2 regions of the Streptomyces sp. NPDC048353 genome follow, and region 2 is predicted to be linked to the other one. Evidence: riboswitches for the same ligand, from Rfam matches in the RefSeq annotation. Region 2 holds a riboswitch; the other holds the start of a gene.

Region 1 (6,456 bases), on a different contig from region 2:
CGACCCGTACATGAACCCTGCCCCCGGCCGGCAGACCGGCTCCCGGGGCGGCGGGAACGACCAGATCAACCGCTCCGCGCCGACCCCCGAGGACGCCCGCCGGCAGATCGAACGGGCCAGGCAGCTCGGCGCCGCGCAGGGACGCGTCCGCGGGCCCGGCGGCGTCGACTTCACCACCCTCGAACTGCGGTACGTCGGCAAGCCCGTCAAGGGTCAGGGCCTCGACTACTCGTTCTCCGCGAAGAAGACGGACGAGGACGCCGCCCCCGGCTACGGCGGCAAGGAGAAGGCACAGCTCGTCTCCGACAGTTTCTTCACCTGGCTCGCCCTGACGCCGGAGAAGTTCTGGGTCAACCTCAACCCGGACGAGCCCGAGCGGGTCATGGACGACGCGTTCGCCGCCACGGACGCCGGTCGCGTCCTGCTGGAGGCCGACCTGATCATGAAGCACGACTTCGCCGCCGCGCTCAACCCCGAGAAGCGCCCCGAGGCCCGGCAGTACTGGGACACCGCGCCGCGCCGCGAAGGCATGCCGTGCTTCCCGTACACCCGGATGTGGATCGAACCGAAGCCCGCCCAGGTCCGCGAGCAGGACGGCGGCATCTACATCCTGGACGCCCCGCTCGCCGCCAAGGCCGAGTGGCAGGAGACCAAGTGGACTCCGCCCGGCGCCCAGAAGTGCGACCTGACCAAGGCCGAGCAGAAGGCGGCCCAGGCCACCGTCAACCGTGTGGTCATGAGCGAGGTCGAACGGCGGGTCAACAACGACCCGAAATACGCCGACCTGCGCCGCGTCTACGCCTCCCGGGTGGCCGCCGAGTGGATCCGTCAGCAGGACGCGCAGCGGCCCACCGACTACCGGAAGATCATCGACAGCAACGACGTGGCCAAGTGGCCGCTGCGCGGCGAGAACGCCGACTGGTCCAAGATGGACGTCTACAACCGCTACAAGAAGACCCTGACCGAGGGCATCGAGTGGTTCGAACTCGCCTACGGCGGCAAGGTCTACCAGCAGGGCGTCGGCGGCGTCGACTTCTCCAAGGCGCCGAAGCAGAACGTCACCCCGATCCGCTTCCAAGCCAGGCACAAGCATCTGCCGCGGACGACGAGGACGTCCCTCGCGACGATGACGGACGACGCCGAGAGCGAGGAGACGCTGTTCCTCGGCGGGAACACCGCGGCCAAGGCCTCCGGCGGAGGCGGCGAGGACCCGACCCCGACGCCCACGCCGACCCCGAGCGATCCCGGCACGCCGACCGAGGAACCGTCCGCTCCGGCTCCGTCGACCCCGGGCACCGGCGGCACCGCCGCACCGCAGGACCCGGACGGTGACCTCGCCGACACCGGCTCCGGCGCCCCCGTCGGCCTGATCGCCGGACTCGCCGCCGCACTCGCGGCCGTGGGAGGCGCGCTGGTCTGGTGGCGCCGCCGCGCCACCGACCGGGAGTAGCCCGCCGGCACCACCGCCGGCACCCGTGGACCGTCTCCGGCCCGCCCCCGCCTCCCGGCGGAGGCGGGCCGGACCGCGTCTCTAGGGGGTGCGCTCCACGCTCTCGCGGGCGGCGGCGCCCGTGGGTTCGCCCGGCAGGAAGGTCACCTGGGGCGCGCCCGTACGCGGGTGGACGGCGACCTCCGCCGTCACCCCGTACACCTCCCGCAGCAGGGCGGGCGTGAGCACCTCACCGGGCGGGCCGGTGACCACGACCTCGCCGTCGCGCAGGACGTAGAGGCGGTCGCAGTAGAAGGCGGCGAGGTTCAGGTCGTGGAGGGCGACCAGGACCGTGGCCGGCAGCCGGCGCACCAGACCCAGGACGTCCAACTGGTGCCGGACGTCCAGGTGGTTGGTCGGCTCGTCGAGGACCAGCAGGGCGGGCTGCTGGGCCAGCGCGCGGGCGATGAGCACACGCTGGCGTTCGCCGCCCGACAGGTGGTCGAAGGGACGGTCGGCCAGCGCCTCGGCGTCCACCCACGCCAGCGCGGACTCGATGATCAGCGTGTCCTCGCCGGTGTCGCCGTCGAAGAGCCGCTTGTGCGGGGTGCGTCCCATCGCGACCACGTCCCGCACGGTCAGGTCGAAGTCCGCGCCCGTCTCCTGCACCACGGCGGCCAGCGTGCGGGCGAGCCGGCGGACCGGCACGGACCACACGTCGGCGCCGTCCACCCGGACGCTGCCCGCCCGGGGACGCAGCACGCGGTAGACGGCCCGCAGAAGGCTGGACTTGCCGCTGCCGTTGGGCCCGACGAGGCCGATCACCTCACCGGACCGGGCGGTCAGGGAGACGTCCCGGACGAGCCGGTGCGCGCCCGCCGTGAGCGTGACGCCCTCGACGGTGAGTTCGGTGGCCGTCATGCCGCTCCCCGGTCGGCCGTGCGCCGGGCGTCCCGCCGCATCAGCCACAGGAAGAACGGCCCCCCGCACAGCGCCGTGAGGACCCCGACCGGGATCTCCATGGGTGCGGCGACCGTACGCGCCGCGATGTCGGCCCAGATCAGGAACACCGCCCCGCCCAGCGCGGCCGTCGGCAGCACCCGGCGGTGGTCGCCGCCGACGAAGAGCCGCACGGTGTGCGGCATCATCAGCCCCACGAACCCGATCGGCCCGGCGGCCGCCACCAGAACTCCGGTGACCAGCGAGAGCAGGACGAAGGTCCGCGCCCGGAACCGGGCGACGTCGAGCCCCATCGTCGAGGCCGCCTCCTCGCCGGCGAGCAGCAGATTGAGCGAACGGGCCTGGGTCAGCAGGACCGCGACGCCGAGCGCGAGCGCCGCGCCGGGCAGCCACAGGGTGGCCCACTGGACACCGCCGAGGCCCCCGAGGGTCCAGGCAAGGACCGCCCGGGCCTCGTTGCCCCGGTCGCTGGTCAGCAGCAGGACGTCCATGACCGCCGTGAGGACGGAGGCGAACGCCACGCCCGACAGCACCAGCCGCACCGAGGTGATGCGGCCGCCGGACCGGGCCGTCGTGTAGACGAGCAGCAGCGTCAGCAGGGCGCCGGCGAACGCGGCGACCGACAGGGACACCGGCCCGAAGAGGCTCACCCCGAAGACGATCACCGCGACGGCGCCCAGGGAGGCGCCCGAGGAGACGCCCAGCAGGTACGGCTCCGCGAGCGGGTTGCGTACCAGCGCCTGCATCGCGGCGCCCACCGCCGCGAGCCCGGCGCCCGTCACCGCGCCCAGCAGCACCCGCGGCGCCCGCACGTCGAGCACGATCGTCTCCCGCGCCTGCGACCAGGCGGGCTCGGAACCGTCTCCGGTCAGCGCGTGCGTCACGATGCCCCACACCTGGCCGGGGGGCACCGGCACCGAGCCGATGGCCATGCCCGCCGTCATCGACGCCAGGAGCAGCACGCCGAGGACGACCAGGGTGAGGGCGAAGGCGCGGCGGCCCGGACCGGCCGCGCGGGAGGCGCCCGCGGGACGGGCGGAGGAGCCGGCGGGGGGAGCGGCGGACACGGCTTTCGCCGGTGCCGTCACTGGAAGCGCTCGGGGTGCAGCCCGCGGGCGAGGTCCTCGACCGCGTACGGCGCGCGGACACCGACCAGCGTCGCCGTCAGCGGCAGCACCACGAAGCGCTTGTTCTTCACGGCCGGCACGTCGGCGAGGGCCGGCTGCGCCAGCAGGAACTTCTTCTTCTGCTCGACGTTCCCCGCACCCGCGTAGTCGTAGATGGCGATGACCTCCGGCTTACGGGCGACGACCTGCTCCCACGAGACGTCACCGAAGACGTCGTCGAGGTCGGCGAAGACGTTGGTGCCGCCGGCGAGGCGGATGACCTCGGTGCCGAGGCTCTTGCCTCCTGCGGTGAACGCCGACTTGTCGCCGCTGTCGTACACGAAGACGGGGAGGGCGGGAGCCCCCTTCACCGTCGCCGCGGTCTTCGCCACGCGCCCCTGAAGGTCGGCCACCAGCGCGTCGGCACGCTCCTCGACGCCGAAGAGGGAGCCGATGGCGCGGATCTCGTCGTACGTGTCCGTCATCGCCACCTTCTTCTTCCCGCAGTACTCGCGGTTGAGGTAGGTGTCGATCCCGGCGTCGGCGAACGCCTTGCGGGAGCGGCCCTCCTTCTCGGCGAACGCGCTGGCGTAGCCGCCGTACACGAAGTCCGGTTCCGCGTCGAGGACCGACTCGAAGGACGGCTCCTTCTTCGCCAGCTCCGGGATCGCCGCGAAGTCCTCGCGGAAGGCGGGCAGTACGGCCGAGTCGGGGAAGGCCGTGCCGACGATCCGGTCCTTCAGACCGAGGGCCAGCATCAGCTCGGCCGGGTGCTGATGGATGGTCACCACCCGGGAGGGCGGCTTGTCGTACGTGGTGCGCGTGCCGCAGTTCTCGACGGTGAGGGGGAAACCCTCGGCTGACGCACCGGGCTTCGCGCCGCCGCCCTCCCGGGCGGTGCCGCTCTGAGGGGAGGCGCCGCAGCCGGTGAGCAGGACCCCCGACAGGGCGAGGGCCAGGGCGGCGGCGCGCACGGGGCGGCGACGGGGCATGCTGCGCGTGCGGGGCATGCGGGACGTACTGGGGTACACGAAAAGCCTCCTGGGGAGTCCGCGCTCCTCGGATCGGGCCCGCGACAGGCCAGTTTCCTGACTCCCGGATCGGCGTACACCCCAGCCTTCCCACGCGGTGCGCGCAGTGGCGTCTCGACGGGTGCACTCCCCGGTCACAGTGGCGGGACCGTGCCGGTTTCGCACCGGCTTCCTGTCTCCCGTCGCGGTGATGACCAGGTGATCCTACGGTTCCGCGCCTCCGGCGCAAAAGGACGCCCTCTCGGCCCCGCGCCCCCTTGTTGCCGAAACGGCAAGCATCTTTGACGCCCCGGCGGGCCGTGGCGAGTCTGGACCCAGGTGCCGCCGGCACCGCGCAGTCGTCCCGAAGGAGCCTCGATGCCGACCCCGAAGCCCACCGATCCCGCCGAGTTCTGGGAAGAGCGCTACCGCACGAGCGACCGTGTCTGGAGCGGCGAACCGAACCCGCTCCTCGTGCGGGAGGCCGCCGATCTGACACCGGGCACGGCCCTGGACCTGGGCTGCGGCGAGGGCGGCGACGTCCTGTGGCTGGCCTCGCGCGGGTGGCGCGTGACCGGCGTGGACATCTCCGCGACCGCCCTGGAACGGGCGGCCGCCCACGCGGCGGAGGCCGGCTGCGCCGACCGGACCGCGTTCGAGCGGCACGACCTCGGAGTGACCTTCCCCGAGGGCGGCTTCGACCTGGTGAGCGCCCAGTTCCTGCAGTCGCCCGTCCCGCTCGACCAGGACGGGGTGCTCAGGTCGGCCGCCGCCGCGGTCGCCCCGGGCGGCACGCTCCTCATCGCCATGCACGCCGCGTGGCCGTCCTGGATGGAGAAGCACGAGTACCCGTTCGACGCGGACTTCCCCACCCTCGACGGCGTCCTCGCGGCGCTCGCCCTGCCGCACCCCTGGCGGGTGGACACGCTGGAGGGCGTGGAACGCGCCCTCACCGCGCCCGACGGCCGCCGGGGCACGCGGGTGGACAACGTGTGGCGGCTCACCCGCACCGCCTGATCCCGCACCGCCTGACCTCGTACAGCCCGCCCCGCAACGCCTGATCCCGCCCCTGCCTCGGGATGGCTCCCCTTCGCGGCCGCGCCCCCCGGACCCTCGACTCGCACACGCGTGTGATCATGACGGGCATGGGTCCGGGGAGGACCCAGGGGAGGGAACATGGCTTACACAGACACCAACGGCATCGATCTGTCCGGTCCGACCGGCAGACTGATCCAGACCGTCGACCTGGTGAAGAACCCGGCGCCGCAGGCGATCGCGACGGACACCGTCAACGGGCACGTCTTCGTGCTCCAGGTCGAGAGCTCGGCCACGGCCCCGGCCGGCAACATGTACCTCAACCGCATCGACCGGCGGACCGGCGTGCGCACGGGGGCGATGCAGCTGAAGGGCTTCGGCCACGGCCTCGCCATGGGCGTGGAGCCGGTCGGCGCCGACAGCTACGTCTGGACGGAGGTCGGGCCGCTCCACGTCACCGGCGGCGGCACCACCTTCGGCAAGGCGATCACGCGGTTCCGGTTCGCCGACGGGGAGGTACTCGACGGCGCCACCATCCCGGCGGAGCGGAAGTTCACCGCTCCCGGCAGCACCTCCGGCACCGGCCCCTCGACCGACCCGGTGCACGGCCTGCTGACGGTGATGTACCACAAGGGCGGCGACCGGCACTTCACCCGGTACGCCACGGCCGGTGCCGCCACCGGCGACTGGACGCCGGCCGGCCCGACGTTCGTCGTGCCCGACGGGGAGGACGTCACCCCCGCCGTGCCGTCGCCGTACCCGCTGGAGCCGAAGCTCACCTTCCAGGGCTTCGCGAGCCTCGGGGACGTCCTGTACGTCTACCAGTGGGCGCCGTACGACAAGGGCGAGGACCCGACCGTACCCAGCGAGTTCCCGGGCATCACCTTCCTCACGTCCTACTCGTGGACGACGGGGC
Region 2 (6,456 bases):
TCCTACACCGAGGACATGCGGGCCCAGGGCCTGGAGCCCACCTCCCAGCTGCTCGACATCGGGTACGTCACCGCCGACGACACCCTGGCCGGACTGCTCGACATCTCCGCGGGCGGCCGGGTGCTGCGCATCGAGCGGCTGCGCCTGGCGAGCGGCGAGCCGATGGCGATCGAGACCACCCACCTCTCGGCCAAGCGCTTCCCGGCGCTGCGCCGTTCGCTGGTGAAGTACACCTCGCTCTACACCGCGCTGGCCGAGGTGTACGACGTACACCTCGCCGAGGCCGAGGAGACGATCGAGACCTCCCTGGCCACTCCGCGCGAGGCCGGGCTGCTCGGGACGGACGTGGGCCTGCCGATGCTGATGCTCTCCCGTCACTCCCTGGACGCCCAGGGGGAGCCGGTCGAGTGGGTGCGCTCGGTCTACCGCGGCGACCGGTACAAGTTCGTCGCCAGGCTGCAGCGCCCCAACGGCTGAGCCGCCGCCCGCCATTCCCCGACAAAAAACCCCAGCCGCGTCCGATATTCGGACGGGGGTTCCATACGGCGTACCCGTCCCCTAGATTTCCTGCCCATTACACAGGTGATCAGCGAGGGGACGGTTCGCCGTATGCCGGAAACACAGCAAAGACAACCAACCGTCACACCCGTGCGAGTGGTGGTGGCGCTCTGCCTGTTCGCGCCGTTCGTGGCGATGCTCTGGGTGAGCTCGTACGCGAAGGTCGAACCGACCTTCATCGGCATCCCGTTCTTCTACTGGTACCAGATGGCCTGGGTCGTCATCTCGACCGTGCTGACCATGATCGCGTACCAGCTGTGGCAGCGTGACCAGCGCTCCCGCAAGGGAGGTGGGTCGAAGTGAAGGACGGCGTGAACGGCGTCGCACTCGCCGTCTTCATCTTCTTCTTCCTGGCCGTCACGGTCATGGGCTTCCTCGCCTCGCGCTGGCGCAGGGCCGAGAACGAGCACAGCCTCGACGAGTGGGGCCTGGGCGGCCGCTCGTTCGGCACCTGGGTGACCTGGTTCCTGCTGGGCGGCGACCTCTACACCGCCTACACCTTCGTCGCCGTCCCGGCGGCGATCTACGCGGCAGGCGCGGCCGGCTTCTTCGCCGTGCCGTACACCATCCTGGTCTACCCGCTGATCTTCACCTTCCTGCCGCGCCTGTGGTCCGTCTCGCACAAGCACGGCTACGTCACCACCTCGGACTTCGTCCGCGGCCGGTTCGGCTCCAAGGGCCTGTCGCTGGCGGTCGCGCTGACCGGCATCCTCGCCACCATGCCGTACATCGCGCTCCAGCTCGTCGGCATCCAGGCCGTCCTAGACGTGATGGGCGTGGGCGGCGGCGAGACCACCCACTGGTTCATCAAGGACCTGCCGCTGCTGATCGCGTTCGGCGTCCTCGCGGCGTACACGTACTCCTCGGGTCTGCGCGCCCCGGCGCTCATCGCCTTCGTCAAGGACACCCTGATCTACATCGTCATCGCGGTGGCGATCATCTACATCCCGATCAAGCTCGGCGGCTTCGACGAGATCTTCGCCAAGGCCGGCGAGGCCTACGCGACGGTCAACCCGGCGACCGACAAGCCGCGCGGCGCGCTGGTGCCGGGCGAGATGGGCCAGTGGGGCTATGCCACGCTGGCGCTCGGGTCGGCGCTCGCGCTCTTCATGTACCCGCACTCGATCACGGCGACGCTCTCCTCGCGCAGCCGTGACGTCATCCGCCGCAACACCACGATCCTGCCGCTCTACTCCCTGATGCTGGGTCTGCTGGCGCTGCTCGGCTTCATGGCGATCGCGGCCGGGGTCAAGGTCAGCAACGGCCAGCTCGCCATCCCGCAGCTGTTCGAGAACATGTTCCCCGACTGGTTCGCGGGCGTGGCCTTCGCCGCGATCGGCATCGGCGCGCTGGTGCCGGCGGCGATCATGTCGATCGCCGCGGCCAACCTCTTCACCCGCAACATCTACAAGGACTTCCTGAAGCCGGACGCCACGCCGGAGCAGGAGACCAAGGTGTCCAAGCTGGTGTCCCTGCTGGTGAAGGTCGGCGCGCTGGCCTTCGTCCTCACCATGGACAAGACCGTCGCCATCAATTTCCAGCTCCTCGGCGGCATCTGGATCCTGCAGACCCTGCCGGCGCTGGTCGGCGGCCTGTTCACCCGCTGGTTCCACCGCTGGGCGCTGCTCGCCGGCTGGGCCGTCGGCATGGTGTACGGCACGGCGGCGGCGTACGGCGTGGCCAGCCCGACCCAGAAGCACTTCGGCGGCTCGTCCGCCGAGATCCCGGGCATCGGCGAGATCGGCTACATCGGTCTCACCGCCTTCGTGCTCAACGTCGTCGTCACCGTCGTCCTCACCTTCGTCCTGAGGGCGGTCAAGGCGCCGGACGGCATCGACGAGACCTCTCCGTCGGACTACACCGCGGACGCGGGCGACCCGGGGGTCGAGACCGAGCTTCCCAAGCTCGGCGCGAACACGCACTGACCGCTCGCTCCGGGGCGGAGGGGCTGAAAGGCGGACGCACCGGAGGAGGAGCGACACAACATGTGGGGGGTGCCGCAAGCGGCGCCCCCCACATGTATGCTCATCTCGCTGTCGCCGCAGGGGAATCCGGTGGAAATCCGGAACTGTCCCGCAACGGTGTGTTGGTGTGCTTTTGCGCTCACGCGAGTCCGAAGACCTGCCGACAGTGCGCCCGGTCCGTCCGTTCCGGGTGCCAGAGTCGTCCGGGCCTCGCGGAGTGGGCCGGTGGACACGGCGCGCGCCCGCGTGAAGGGGTGCCCCCTGCCGTCCGCCTCCCGCCGCCGCCCCCGGGCCGAGCGAGGGAGAGCCCCACGTGACCATCGCGCCAGCCGATCCGGCCACGGCGATCGAGAGCGACGGACCCGGCACCATGCTGCTGCGGACCCTGACCGACCTCACCGCCGATCTCCCCGACACCGACCCGGGCAAGGTCGCCGCCGCCGCGCTGCGCGGCCGCAACGCCTCCTCCGACGAGGCGGAGCTGCGGGAGCTGGCCACCGAGGCGGCCGCCGGTCTGATCGCCGAGGACCCGGCCTACTCGCGGCTCGCGGCCCGCCTGCTGACGATCACCATCGCCGACGAGGCCGCCGGCCAGGGCGCGATCACCTTCTCCTCCTCGGTGGCCGTCGGCCACCACGAGGGTCTGATCGCCGACCGCACGGCCGCGTTCGTCCGGCAGCACGCCGCCCGGCTGGACACGCTGATCGACTCCGCCGCGGACGACCGCTTCGGCTATTTCGGCCTGCGCACGCTCTTCTCCCGCTACCTCCTGCGCCACCCGATCACCCGCAAGGTGATCGAGACCCCGCAGCACTTCATGCTCCGGGTGGCCTGCGGCCTCGCCGAGGACGACAGCGCCCGCGCGCTCGACGAGGTGGCGGCGCTCTACGGGCTGATGAGCCGGCTCGACTACCTCCCCTCCTCCCCCACGCTCTTCAACTCCGGCACCCGCCACCCGCAGATGTCGTCCTGCTATCTGCTGGACTCGCCGAAGGACGAGCTGGACTCCATCTACGACCGGTACCACCAGGTCGCCCGGCTCTCCAAGCACGCCGGCGGCATCGGCCTGTCGTACTCCCGCATCCGAGCCCGCGGCTCGCTGATCCGCGGTACCAACGGGCACTCCAACGGCATCGTGCCGTTCCTCAAGACGCTGGACGCCTCCGTCGCCGCCGTGAACCAGGGCGGGCGGCGCAAGGGCGCGGCCGCCGTCTACCTGGAGACCTGGCACGCGGACATCGAGGAGTTCCTGGAGCTGCGCGACAACACCGGTGAGGACCAGCGGCGTACGCACAACCTCAACCTGGCGCACTGGATCCCGGACGAGTTCATGCGGCGGGTCAACGCCGACGCCCCGTGGTCGCTGTTCTCCCCCGCCGACGTGCCCGAGCTGGTCGACCTGTGGGGCGAGGAGTTCGACACCGCCTACCGCGCCGCCGAGGCCAAGGGGCTGGCCCGCAAGACCATGCCGGCGCGCGAGCTGTACGGCCGGATGATGCGGACCCTGGCGCAGACCGGCAACGGCTGGATGACCTTCAAGGACGCCTCGAACCGGACCGCCAACCAGACGGCGGAGCCCGGCCACACGGTGCACTCCTCCAATCTCTGCACGGAGATCCTGGAGGTCACGGACGACGGCGAGACCGCGGTCTGCAACCTGGGCTCGGTCAACCTCGGCGCCTTCGTCGACCTGTCGACCGGCGACATCGACTGGGAGCGGCTGGACGCGACCGTCCGTACGGCCGTCACATTCCTCGACCGGGTCGTCGACATCAACTTCTACCCGACCGAGCAGGCCGGGCGCTCCAACTCCCGCTGGCGGCCCGTCGGCCTGGGCGCGATGGGCCTCCAGGACGTCTTCTTCCAGCTGAAGCTGCCCTTCGACTCGCCCGAGGCCCGCGCGCTGTCGACGCGGATCGCCGAGCGGATCATGCTCGCGGCGTACGAGGCCTCCACCGACCTCGCCGAGCGCAACGGCCCGCTCCCGGCCTGGGAGAAGACCCGCGCCGCCCGGGGCGTCCTGCACCCCGACCACTACGACGTGGCGCTGACCTGGCCCGAGCGCTGGGCCGCGCTGCGCGAGCGGATCGCGGCGGTCGGCATGCGCAACAGCCTCCTCCTCGCCATCGCGCCGACGGCGACGATCGCGTCGATCGCGGGCGTGTACGAGTGCATCGAGCCGCAGGTCTCCAACCTCTTCAAGCGGGAGACGCTCTCCGGGGAGTTCCTCCAGGTCAACTCCTACCTCGTGGACGAGCTGAAGCGGCTCGGCGTGTGGGACGCGCAGACCCGTGAGGCGCTGCGCGAGGCCAACGGCTCGGTCGCCGACTTCGGCTGGGTGCCGGCCGAGGTGCGCGAGCTGTACCGCACGGCGTGGGAGATCCCGCAGCGCGGCCTGATCGACATGGCGGCGGCCCGCACCCCGTTCCTGGACCAGTCGCAGTCCCTGAACCTGTTCCTGGAGACGCCGACGATCGGCAAGCTGTCGTCGATGTACGCGTACGCCTGGAAGCAGGGGCTGAAGACGACGTACTACCTGCGCTCCCGCCCGGCGACCCGGATCGCCCGCGCGGCCCGCGCCGCGACGCCCACCGCCGCCCCCATCCCCGTCCAGCAGGCCGCCGACCCCGACGCGGTCGCCTGCTCCCTGGAAAACCCCGAGTCCTGCGAGGCCTGCCAGTGATGAGCTCCCACGACCAGAAGAACCTCCTCGACCCGGGCTTCGAGCTGACGCTGCGTCCCATGCGCTACCCGGACTTCTACGAGCGCTACCGGGACGCGATCAAGAACACCTGGACAGTGGAGGAGGTCGACCTCCACTCCGACGTCGCCGACCTCGCCAAGCTGACGCCGGGCGAGCAGCACATGATCGGCCGGCTGGTGGCGTTCTTCGCGACCGGTGACTCGATCGTCGCCAACAACCTCGTGCTGACGCTGTACAAGCACATCAACTCGCCCGAGGCTCGGCTGTACCTCTCGCGCCAGCTGTTCGAGGAGGCCGTGCACGTCCAGTTCTATCTGACGCTGCTCGACACCTACCTCCCCGACCCGGACGACCGCGCCGCCGCGTTCGACGCCGTCGAGAACATCCCCTCCATCCGCGAGAAGGCGCAGTTCTGCTTCCGGTGGATGGACTCGGTCGAGAAGATGGACCGGCTGGAGACCCAGGCGGACCGCCGGCGGTTCCTGCTCAACCTGATCTGCTTCGCCGCCTGCATCGAGGGCCTGTTCTTCTACGGCGCCTTCGCCTACGTGTACTGGTTCCGGTCCCGCGGTCTGCTGCACGGTCTGGCCACCGGCACCAACTGGGTCTTCCGTGACGAGACGATGCACATGAACTTCGCCTTCGAGGTCGTGGACACCGTCCGCAAGGAGGAGCCGGAGCTGTTCGACGACGCCCTGCGTCAGCAGGTCACCGACATGCTGAAGGAGGCCGTGGAGGCGGAGCTGCAGTTCGGCCGCGACCTGTGCGGCGAGGGGCTGCCGGGCATGAACACCGAGTCGATGCGCGAGTACCTCCAGTGCGTCGCCGACCAGCGCCTCCAGCGCCTGGGCTTCGCCCCGGTCTACGGCTCCGAGAACCCGTTCGCGTTCATGGAGCTCCAGGGCGTCCAGGAGCTGACCAACTTCTTCGAGCGCCGCCCGTCCGCCTACCAGGTGGCGGTGGAGGGCTCGGTGGACCTCGACGAGGACTTCTAGTCCTCCGTACGCGACGAAGGGCCCCGCTCCGGGGGGAGCGGGGCCCTTCGTCGTACGCGGGTACGGGATCAGTCGTTCGGGACCGTCTCGTAGCGCGGGGTGCCCTCGGCCATCTGGCGCAGGGCGTCCTTGCGGTCGCGCTTGGAGAGGCGGTCGATGTAGAGGTAGCCGTACAGGTGGTCCGTCTCGTGCTGGAGGCAGCGCGCGAAGTAGCCCGTGCCGCGGACCTTGATGG

The links. A riboswitch is a leader RNA that binds a small molecule or an ion and turns the genes downstream of it on or off. The one in region 2 is predicted to bind cobalamin.
Region 1: linked by a shared signal. The riboswitch ahead of ACZ6RC_RS18475 (ABC transporter substrate-binding protein) and the one ahead of ACZ6RC_RS09650 (ribonucleoside-diphosphate reductase subunit alpha) in region 2 are both predicted to bind cobalamin.

The regions. Positions count from the first base shown of each region.
Region 1 covers NZ_JBVJGU010000004.1:750,109-756,564, forward strand. Annotated here, with positions in the region: gene ACZ6RC_RS18460 (hypothetical protein) at 1-1,450, shown strand, start outside; gene ACZ6RC_RS18465 (ABC transporter ATP-binding protein) at 1,532-2,350, opposite strand; gene ACZ6RC_RS18470 (FecCD family ABC transporter permease) at 2,347-3,456, opposite strand; gene ACZ6RC_RS18475 (ABC transporter substrate-binding protein) at 3,474-4,526, opposite strand; cobalamin riboswitch at 4,557-4,738, opposite strand; gene ACZ6RC_RS18480 (class I SAM-dependent methyltransferase) at 4,884-5,522, shown strand; gene ACZ6RC_RS18485 (hypothetical protein) at 5,682-6,456, shown strand, end outside.
Region 2 covers NZ_JBVJGU010000002.1:930,063-936,518, reverse strand. Annotated here, with positions in the region: gene ACZ6RC_RS09665 (GntR family transcriptional regulator) at 1-477, shown strand, start outside; gene ACZ6RC_RS09660 (DUF3311 domain-containing protein) at 610-861, shown strand; gene mctP (monocarboxylate uptake permease MctP) at 858-2,483, shown strand; cobalamin riboswitch at 2,579-2,701, shown strand; gene ACZ6RC_RS09650 (ribonucleoside-diphosphate reductase subunit alpha) at 2,836-5,205, shown strand; gene ACZ6RC_RS09645 (ribonucleotide-diphosphate reductase subunit beta) at 5,205-6,221, shown strand; gene def (peptide deformylase) at 6,290-6,456, opposite strand, start outside.